Regions from separate parts of the Mesorhizobium sp. WSM4846 genome, predicted to be linked through region 1. Evidence: riboswitches for the same ligand, from Rfam matches in the RefSeq annotation. Region 1 holds a riboswitch; each other region holds the start of a gene.
The links. Region 1 has a riboswitch for cobalamin ahead of AC0L15_RS14315 (CbtB domain-containing protein). Riboswitches for the same ligand answer to the same signal wherever they lie in the genome.

Region 1 (3,269 bases):
GGCCGGGCGCCAGGCCCGCCAGCCGCGTCAGCACGCCGGAGGCGAAGGCAAGCTTTGCCGCTGCGATGCCGGCAAGCACAGCGCCGAACCATGGAAACAGCGGGACATAATCGTTGGAGCGCGGGTTGGTTGCCGACAGGCCGACCCACCACAGGGCCGGATGATCGAAGATCTCGGACCTGAGGTAAAGCGGCGCGGTGATGACGAAAGCTGCGACAACCAGCGTCAGCAGCGCCGGCAGCCGCAGAAACGCCAGGCCGAGCAGGCTGGCCAGCGCGATCTCGTGCAGGATGCCGAAGAAGATGAAACTGTCGGGTGTGGCAAGCCTTGTGGCGGCCGATATGGCGAGCGCCGCCCCGCCGACCATGGCGAAGCGTTTCCAGAAGCCGTTCCAGCGGATTTGCTTGCCATGGGCGAGGAACAGGCTGACGCCGACCAGGAACAGGAAGGTCGAAGCGATGCAGCGCGCGTAGAATTTCCACCAGCCAAAGGCAGTCAGGCCGGGATCGGTGTAGCCGAAGAATTCGAGATCCCAGGTGAAATGGTAACTCGCCATGGCAAGCAAAGCGATGCCGCGGGCGACGTCGATAGCGATGATGCGCCTGGATCGGTCCTGAACGGCCGGCGTAGGAATGGTCATGGTCTCGCAATTCTGATTCAGTGCTGCAAGACGACTATCATGGTTGCCCCGGACAAAAGAAGACAGGCGCCGTTCCTTCTTCCTTCTCCCCTTGTTGTGGGAGAAGGTGGATTGGCGCGCAGCGCCATGACGGTTGAAGGGGTGCTGGCCGGAGCGCTGTTGGTGCCAAGCTGGAACACCCCTCATCCGACCTCGCTTCGCGAGGCCACCTTCTCCCACAAGGGGAGAAGGAAGAGCCCACGAGAAACGATTACCTTGACGGCGCATTCGCGCTGCTAGCTGGCGGAATTTGGTTTGCCGGGCGCGGCGATTCTGCCTATAGTCGCAGCCGTCGTCGGTTCCGTTTTGGAACCAAAGAGGGAATGCGGTAAGGGCAAAATCTCCCAATGCCGTGGCTGCCCCCGCAACTGTGTGCGGTAGTCCTCTCCATATGCCACTGAAGAATTTCTTCGGGAAGAGCTTCTTCGGGAAGGTGGGGAAGGGCGCTGATCCGCGAGCCAGGAGACCTGCCGGCGACAGGAGAACTGACTTCTATGCCCTCGGGTGGAGGGCGAAAGGACAAGACATGAATACCGCTTCCGTCTCGCTCGGCGCTTCCGTCTCCTCGCAGTCGCGCTTCGTGCAGTTGGCGCTTGCTGCATTTCTCGGCGTTTTCGTCATGGGTTTTGTCGGCTTCTCGCATATCGATGCGGTCCACAATGCCGCTCACGACTATCGCCATTCGATGGGCTTTCCCTGCCACTGACGAGGGGCTGTCACCATGACACTGTTTCGCAACGTCGTGTTCATCGCGGCGATCGCAGGGCTTGTGGCCGGCGTCGTTCTCGCCTGCATGCAGGCTTACGCCACGGTGCCACTCATCCTCAAGGCAGAAGTCTACGAACAGACCGGCGGTGGTCACACGCATGACCATGGTTCAGCGCCGGCCGCAGCAGGCAGCAATGCCATGAGCAGCGCCGTGCCGGCTGAAGCAGCCACCGCGGAAGAGGAAGGCTGGGCGCCGGCCGATGGCTTCGAGCGCTTCGCCTTCAACGTCGTTGCCAACGTCGTCACCGGCATCGGCTTTGCGCTGATCCTGGTCGCCGCTTCGGAGTTCGCCGGCGGCATCGGCAATTGGCGACAGGGTATGTTCTGGGGCCTTGCCGGCTTTGCCGTGTTCACGCTGGCTCCGAACCTTGGCCTGCCGCCCGAACTGCCGGCGATGCCGGCGGCCGATCTCGCCCAGCGCCAGGTCTGGTGGACGGCGACCGTGCTGGCGACCGCGGCCGGCCTCGGGCTGCTCGCCTTTCGCAAATCGCTGCCGCTCGCGGTAATTGCCGTGGCGTTGATCGTGGCGCCGCATTTTGTCGGCGCGCCGCAGCCCGACAGTTTCGAATCGCCGATCCCGGAAGGTCTGCACCATCAGTTCGTGGTGGCGGTGACGCTGACCAATCTGGTGTTCTGGCTGGTGCTCGGCGCTGTCGTCGGCTTGGTGCGCGGCCGCTTGACCGGCACCGCAACCAGCCTGCGCGATAGCCTTGCCTGATCGCGCTGCTCCAGGCAGCAAGCTGACCCTGGTCGTCGGCGGTGCACGCTCGGGCAAGAGCGCGCATGCCGAAAGCCTGGTGACGGCCTGTCCAGCGCCGTGGACCTACATCGCCACGGCGCAAGCCTATGACGACGAGATGCGCGAACGCATCGCGCTGCACTGGGCACGGCGCGGCGAGGGCTGGACGACCGTCGACGCGCCGCTCGATCTCGTCGGCGCGATCGAGGCGCTGCCTGACGGCCGGCCCGTCCTGATCGACTGCCTGACGCTGTGGCTGTCCAACCACATGCTGGCCGAACGCGACATTGAGGCCGAATGCCGAGGGCTGGCGGATGTGCTGTCGCGGCCGCGCGGGCCGTGGTTCGTGGTTTCCAACGAGGTCGGGCAAGGCATCGTGCCCGACAATGCGCTTGCCCGCCGGTTTCGCGATGCCGCCGGCCGGCTCAACCAGCAGGTCGCCGCCGTCGCCGGCACGGTGCTGCTGATAGTGGCGGGACTGCCGCTCAAGGTGAAGTGATATGACCGATATCGATGACAGGGACGAGCAACGCCACCGCGCCAAGATGGCCAAGCGCAAGGCGGTGCAGGACGCCGAGGTCGCGGCCAAGACGGTCGAGAAGGGACTGCTGATCGTTAACACCGGGCCCGGCAAGGGCAAGACCACTGCCGCCTTCGGGCTGGCGCTGAGGATGCTCGGCTACGGCAGGCGCGTCGGCGTCGTCCAGTTCATCAAGGGCAAATGGCATACCGGCGAGAAGGACGCCTTTGCCGCTTTCGGCGACCGGGTCGTCTGGCACACGATGGGCGAGGGTTTTACCTGGGAAACGCAGGATCTGAAGCGCGACATCGCCGCCGCCGAGGCTGCCTGGGCCAAGGTGCTCGAGCTGATGGCCGATCCATCGATCAGCCTTCTGGTGCTCGACGAATTGAACATCGCGCTGCGCTACGACTATCTCGATCTCGACACGGTAGTGGCGGCGCTGAAGGGCCGCCGCGAAAACCTGCATATCGTCGTCACCGGCCGCAACGCCAAGCCGGCGCTGGTCGATGCCGCCGATCTGGTCACCGAGATGGGCGTGACCAAGCATCACTTTTCCGCCG
Region 2 (3,269 bases), on a different contig from region 1:
GGCGCACGAGCCGGGAGCCGTAACTTTGCACCCAGCCATGCTGGGTGAAGGCGAGGCCGGACAGCTGCTCGCCGAAATGCTGCACCATGTCGTTGCGTTCAAACTCGCCATGTACCAGCACGTCCAACCCGATCTCCTCCTGCCAACGGACCGCCGCCTCGGTCTCCTTCTTCAGGAAGGCCTGGTAGTCGATATAGCTCAGCCGGCCCTTCGCATGGGCGGAGCGCGCCCTGCGCACCTCGGGCGTCTGCGGGAAGGACCCGATGGTCGTCGTGGGGAACGGCGGCAGGCCGAGCGTGTCGGCCTGGATTCTCGAGCGCTTGGCAAATGCGCTCTTTCGTTGCTTCATGACGCTGTCAATGCTGCTAACGCGCCCGTGGACGAGCGGATCATGGACCTTTGCAGACATTGCGCGCGCGGCGGCCGCCTCTTCAGAACCCTTCAGCGCGCCTGCTACGGCCTCCCTGCCTTCGGACAAGGCTTGGGCCAGCACGAGCAGCTCTTCAGTCTTCTGGGCGGCGAATGCCAGCCACGAACGGAGGTCTACATCGAGCGCGGTCTCCATCCGCAGGTCCATCGGCACATGAAGCATCGAGCAGGAAGGCGCAATCTCGACGCGATCCAGCGGCCACCCGGCAACGACCGGCTTGATGCGGTCGAGAATGGCAGCCAGGTTCGCGCGCCAGACGTTGCGGCCGTCGATCAGGCCAAGTGAGAGCACCAGATCCTTCGGTGCGAGCCGACCAACCGTCTCCAACTGCTCGGGAGCGCGCACGAGGTCGAGATGCAGGCCCGCCAGGCGCAGCGAAAGCGCGGTCTCGAGATTGTTTCCCAGCGGCCCGAAATAGGTAGCCAGCATAATTTTCAACTTGGGCGCGGCTTTCGACAGCTGCCCATAGGCGAATTCGAAGGCAGCTCGTTCGTTCGGGTTAAGATCGAGCACAAGGGCCGGCTCATCAATCTGCACCCAGTCGGCCCCCGAGAGATCCAGCCTCTGCAGGAGTTGCTCGTAGACGGGTAGCAGGCGCGGTAGGAGCGCTATGGGATTGAAGCCCTGGTCGGGAGACTTCGCCAGCTTGAGGAAGGTCACCGGTCCAAGGATGACCGGGCGTGTATGGATGCCGAGCTCTTTTGCCTCCAGAAAGTGATCGACTGGTTTCGCCGACGAGAGGGCGAATGTCTGATCGTCGCCCAGCTCCGGCACATGTAGTGGTAGTTAGTGTCGAACCATTTGGTCATTTCCATCGCGGTTACGCGCTGCCCCTGAACTGCATGCCCGTGACTGGCGTGTCCACAACCCGCAGTATCGCCTTGCGTCCCGCGCGCTATCGCGAAGTAGATGTCAAGCGGGACCTCGCCGCCCGTCCAGCCGTAACGAGCTGGCACGGCGCCGACCATTGCTGCGGTGTCGAGCACATGGTCATACAGTGAGAAATCGTTCGACGGGATTTTCGACACGCCGCGGTCGTGCTGCTCGCTCCAGCTGGCGGCACGCAGTGCCTTGGCCATCGACACTAGGTTGGCAGCAGACGATTTTCCGGACCAGTAGCTTTCGAGCGCGAATTTCAGTTCTCGCCGGCGACCGATACGCGGCACGCCAAGCGTTGCTATGGGAACTTGCTGGGAGACATTCATTCCATACCCCGATGGTTGGGGCGGGGACAAGGAAGGCGCTAGCAGGCCGGCATCAACGCCGAGCTGCCGCGGCCACCAGACACCCCGCCCGTGGACGTTGTTGGCCGTGGCAGGTCTCCTGGCTCGCGGGTCACAGCCTCTGCCCCGTCTTCCCGGGGCAGTTCGCCCTAGTGACATTGGTGGGTTTGGCTCGCCGCTTACAGTTGCGGGGGGCAGCGCCGGCATTGCACCGGCTTCCCTCTTAGCTCCGCTACGGCAACGCCTTGCGGAGAACCACGACACCCAGACAATCGCAGCGGCCCGCTTTGTTGTCAATGCCGTATAAAGAAATGTTTATGTCTTTATGTGAAATTGTTCGTTTGCGGCGTGTTCTCAAGTCGCAGGTCGCGGTAGAGCTGAGCCGTTTGCGCCACTCTCCGGGCTTGTGCCTCGCCGCTCGGGCAATCTGCCGGTGACACGATCCCGGCTCAAAAACGACTTCGTCAAAAACACGTTTTGGCCATCATGATCGGCGGCAGTACTGGCCGAAGTGCGACAACGTTCCTGAGCCTGCAAAATTGAAATTTGGAGAAAACCGCCATCCTTCACGGACGGGCACGCGACATTTCAATGTGTACGCGCTTGTCTGGACAGCCTCACAAAGGGCGCTGGCAGCACCTCGCTGAAACACCGCCCTACAACAATCCCGCCTGCTCAGCCTCGCGGCGCAGATTCTGCCGCGGCCTGGGGCCGATCTGCTGGATCACCAGTCCGGCCGCCAGGGAGCCAAGGTCGCCGCAGGTCTGCAGGTCGCGGCTTTGCGTGTAGCCATGCAGGAAGCCGGCGGCATAGAGATCGCCGGCACCCGTCGTGTCGACCAGTTCCTTGATGGCGATCGCCTTGATCACCACGGTCTCGTCGCCGCGCACGATCACCGAACCTTTTTCCGAGCGGGTCACGGCGGCGATGCGGCAATCCTTGCGGATCTGCGCCAGCGCCTCGTCGAACAACGCCGTCTGGTAGAGCGACTTGATCTCGTGGCTGTTGGCAAAGACGATATCGACCGTGCCCGAACGCATCAGGTCGAGGAATTCGTCGCGGTAGCGGTCGACGCAGAACGAATCCGACAATGTCATCGACACTTCGCGCCCGGCTGCATGGGCGAGCTTCGCCGTCTGCCGGAACGCTTCCTTGGCGCGCGGCGGGTCCCACAGATATCCCTCGAAATAGGTGACGGCGGCGCCAGACGCCTTGTCCGCTTCGACATCCTCAGGACCGAGCTCGACGCAAGCGCCGAGATAGGTGTTCGTCGAGCGCTCGCCGTCCGGCGTGACGAAGATCATCGAGCGCGCCGTTGGCGGTTCGCCTTTGAGCGGCCTGGTGTCGAAGGCGACGCCCTGCGCGTGCATGTCATGGGCGTAGATTTCGCCGAGCGTGTCGTTCGAGACCTTGCCGAAGAAGGCGGCGCGGCCGCCGAAGCTGGCGACGCCCGCCGCCGTGTTGCCGGCGCTGCCGCCGGAGGCTTCGATGGCCGGGCCCATGCGGCTGTAGAGCAGCTCGGCGCGCCTCGTATCGATCAAATTCATCGCGCCCTTGATGATGCCGTTCGTCTCAAGGAATGCCTCGTCGCACTGGGCGATGATGTCGACAATGGC
Region 3 (3,269 bases), on a different contig from region 1:
CGGAGCGCCGCGACACTAGTCTCCAACACAAGTTGAAAACTGGGCCATTCTCACCCTTTGACCGGTATCCAGATTTCCAGCCCGCCATTGCCGCTGCGCGGATCGAATTCGGGACCGTAGCGCTCGAATTCGGGCGCGTCGGCAATCTTGTGCCCGGAGGCCGGCAGCCATTTGTTCCAGATCGTGTTGACCGTGCGGCGGATGGTCGAGATGTGGTCACGATGGGCGAACACGGCGTATTCCTGCTCCGGCACGCGTACGCGCGAAAACTCCTTCGGCAGGTCCGAAAAATCGGACACCTCGACGCCGGCGATATAGTCGAAATTGCCTGCATCGTCGCCGTTGACGCAGACGCCATAGGCGACGTCGCCGACCTCGCCTGGAATGTTGCCGATATAGGGGCCGAACCGCTGCCACTGCATCGGGATGCCGGCGCTGGTTTCGCAGCTGTAGCGCTCGCCGAGACCGGCGATGAGGAACGGCCGGCTGGTTTCGAAACGCGGCGGCTCGAGATTGGTGAGGAAGGACTGGTCCATCAGAATCGGCTCCACGAGATCGAGGTTTTTGAGTGAGCCTTGCGCGCGCACCAGTTCCGGCGTGGTGCCGAACTGGTCGCGGAAGGCGCGGGTGAAAGCCTCATGCGAGGCATAGCCGGCGTCGAGCGCGACCGAGAGAATGTCCGGTGCGCCGGCGGCGAGCCTGCGCGCCGCCTCGGTCAGGCGGCGAGAACGCAGGTAGCCCATCACCGAACGGCCGGTCGCCGCACCGAAAGCCCGCGTCACGTGAAAGCGCGACACGCCGCTGCTGTTGGCGACATCGTCGAGCGAGATGGCTTCCGGCAGATGGCTTTCGACGAACCACAGCGCTTTCTCGGTCGGGTTCATATGGCTCCTTGCTGTGGGACTGCGCATTGGCCAGGTCATGGTATCGCTTCCTGGTGGAGGCAGTTTGATCGAAATTGCGCACCGCGCAATGCGACGGTGGTCGGCAAGTCGAAGGCGTTGGGCGAAGGGCTTGACGGGAGCAGGCGTTGTCTTTTAAGTAGTAACGTTATTACATTACGAGATTCGGTATGCTCGTTCTGACAAGACCATTGCTCGCGGGGCACTCCGAACCCCGGAAACTTATTGCGCTGGGATTGGCGGAAAACTAGGGTGGCTGACTGATGGTCCCCAAGCCGAAAGGCGAGGGTGAAAAGGGAACACGGTGAGATCTTCGGATCGAGGCCGTGGCTGCCCCCGCAACTGTAAGCGGCGAGCAAAATCCGAAAATGCCACTGGCCGGCAAGGCTGGGAAGGCAGGATGGCGTAAGGACCCGCGAGCCAGGAGACCTGCCATCGCACGAGTTGACCGGACGGGGTGTGCCGGGAGGAGACGTGGACATCGGTCTTGTCGGCCGGTCCAGCTTCCTTCCGTCGCCATTGAGAAAGTGACGGTAAGTTGGACGCCTGCCAGCCTCTTCTTGAAGCGCGTGAACTGAGCGCCACGGCGAATGGCCAGCGCCTGGTCAGTGCGGTCAGCCTTTCGGTCGCGGCGGGAGACCGCCTCGCTATCATCGGTCCCAACGGCGCCGGCAAGACGACGCTGCTGCGCATGCTATGCGGCACGCTGCGTCCGAGCGCGGGAGATGTGAGATTTTCCGGACGCCGGCTGGAGACGTTTCCGGCCGCCGAGCGGGCGCTGCACATGGCAGTCGTCGGCCAGACCGATCAGCCCGATCCGCGGCTTGCCGTGATCGACTACGTCGGACTTGGGCGGGTCCCGCATGCCTGCTGGCGACGCAGGAGCGAGCAACGCGACGTCGTCGTCGAAGCGCTTCGCAGAACCGGCCTGCTGCCGCTGCTCGGCCGCACGATCGGCTCGGTGTCGGGTGGTGAGCGGCAACGCGCCCAGCTGGCGCGCGCCATCGCCCAGGAGCCAAAAATCCTGTTCCTCGATGAACCGACCAATCATCTCGATCCGCGCGCCCGCAGCGAACTTCTCGAACTCGTATCGCAGCTTGGCATGACCGTCGTGGCGGTGCTGCATGATCTGTCGCTGGTCACGCCATTTGCCACCAGGGTCGCGGTGATGAACGAGGCCCGCCTGCAGGCACTCGCCGGTCCGCGCGAGGCGCTGACCAAGCAGTTGATCCGCGAGATTTTCGGCGTCGACGTGCTTCGGCTGCGCCATCCGACCGAAGACCGCGAACTCACGGTGTTCGAAGTCCCGAACCGTGCCTCTTCTGATCTAACCAAGGAGCAACATCCGTGAAACGCCTCGCACTGTCTTTTGCCTCTCTGCTGCTTGCCCAGACAGCCTTCGCTTTCCCGGTAACAGTCGACAGCTGCGGCACGCCGCTGACGTTCGACGCCGCGCCAAAGCGTGCCGTCATCCAGGATATGAACATGGCCGAGATGGCCTTCGCGCTGGGGCTGCAACCGTCGATCGTCGGCCTGACCGGCATCACCGGATGGTACAAGGCCGGTCCGGAATTCAAGGCCAAGCAGGGCGCGATCCCGGAACTCGCGCCGAAATACCCGGCGCTCGAAAACCTGGTCGCGGTCGAGCCCGATTTCTTCTTCGCCGGCTGGTATTACGGCATGAAGCCGGGCGGCGAGGTAACGCCAGATACGCTGGCGCCGCACGGCGTCAAGACGCTGGTGCTGACGGAAAGCTGCGTCCATCTCGACAACAACCGCCCCGCCGCCTCGATGGACCTGCTCTACGGCGACATCGAAAAGCTGGGCAGGATTTTCGGCAAGCAAGCCAGGGCGGAAAAACTCGTTTCAGGCTGGAAAGCGCAACTCGCCGATATCACGGCAAAGGTCGGCGACCGCGAGCGGACGCGGGTGTTTCTCTACGACTCCGGCGAAGACAAACCCTTCACATCAGGCAAGTTCGCGATCCCCAGCGCCATGATCGCCGCTGCCGGCGGCGACAACATCATGGCCGACATGCAGACGAGCTGGGGCAACACGGACTGGGAAACGGTCGCTTCCCGCAATCCGCAGTTCCTGATCCTGCTCGACTACCAGGACGGCGGTGGTTACAGGAAACTGCTCGACTTCCTCAAAGTCCATCCGGCAATGAAGGAGACCGATGCGGTCAGGAACGAGCGCTTCGTCGCGCTGCGCTATGCCGAGCTGACGCCCGGACCTGCTAACATCGAGGCGATCGGCAAGATCGCCAGCGCGATGCACCCGGAAGCCTTCTGAGCTTGCGCCACAGGGCGTTCGAATTGGCCATGGCAGCAGGAGCGGCAGCAATCGCCGCTCTTGCTCTGCTGT

Region 2: it holds a riboswitch for cobalamin, as region 1 does, so the genes downstream of both, metE (5-methyltetrahydropteroyltriglutamate--homocysteine S-methyltransferase) here and AC0L15_RS14315 (CbtB domain-containing protein) in region 1, are expected to answer to the same signal.
Region 3: it holds a riboswitch for cobalamin, as region 1 does, so the genes downstream of both, AC0L15_RS27860 (ABC transporter ATP-binding protein) here and AC0L15_RS14315 (CbtB domain-containing protein) in region 1, are expected to answer to the same signal.

What each region holds. Positions count from the first base shown of each region.
Region 1 is NZ_JBVVPZ010000014.1:39,560-42,828, forward strand. Features, by position in the region: gene AC0L15_RS14310 (heparan-alpha-glucosaminide N-acetyltransferase) at 1-640, opposite strand, end outside; cobalamin riboswitch at 959-1,168, shown strand; gene AC0L15_RS14315 (CbtB domain-containing protein) at 1,206-1,385, shown strand; gene AC0L15_RS14320 (CbtA family protein) at 1,401-2,165, shown strand; gene cobU (bifunctional adenosylcobinamide kinase/adenosylcobinamide-phosphate guanylyltransferase) at 2,188-2,685, shown strand; gene cobO (cob(I)yrinic acid a,c-diamide adenosyltransferase) at 2,687-3,269, shown strand, end outside.
Region 2 is NZ_JBVVPZ010000034.1:68,743-72,011, forward strand. Features, by position in the region: partial or broken gene metE (5-methyltetrahydropteroyltriglutamate--homocysteine S-methyltransferase) at 1-1,635, opposite strand, end outside; cobalamin riboswitch at 1,727-1,928, opposite strand; gene AC0L15_RS24305 (adenosine kinase) at 2,310-3,269, opposite strand, start outside.
Region 3 is NZ_JBVVPZ010000047.1:86-3,354, forward strand. Features, by position in the region: gene AC0L15_RS27855 (AraC family transcriptional regulator) at 51-884, opposite strand; cobalamin riboswitch at 1,150-1,353, shown strand; gene AC0L15_RS27860 (ABC transporter ATP-binding protein) at 1,441-2,253, shown strand; gene AC0L15_RS27865 (ABC transporter substrate-binding protein) at 2,250-3,197, shown strand; gene AC0L15_RS27870 (FecCD family ABC transporter permease) at 3,227-3,269, shown strand, end outside.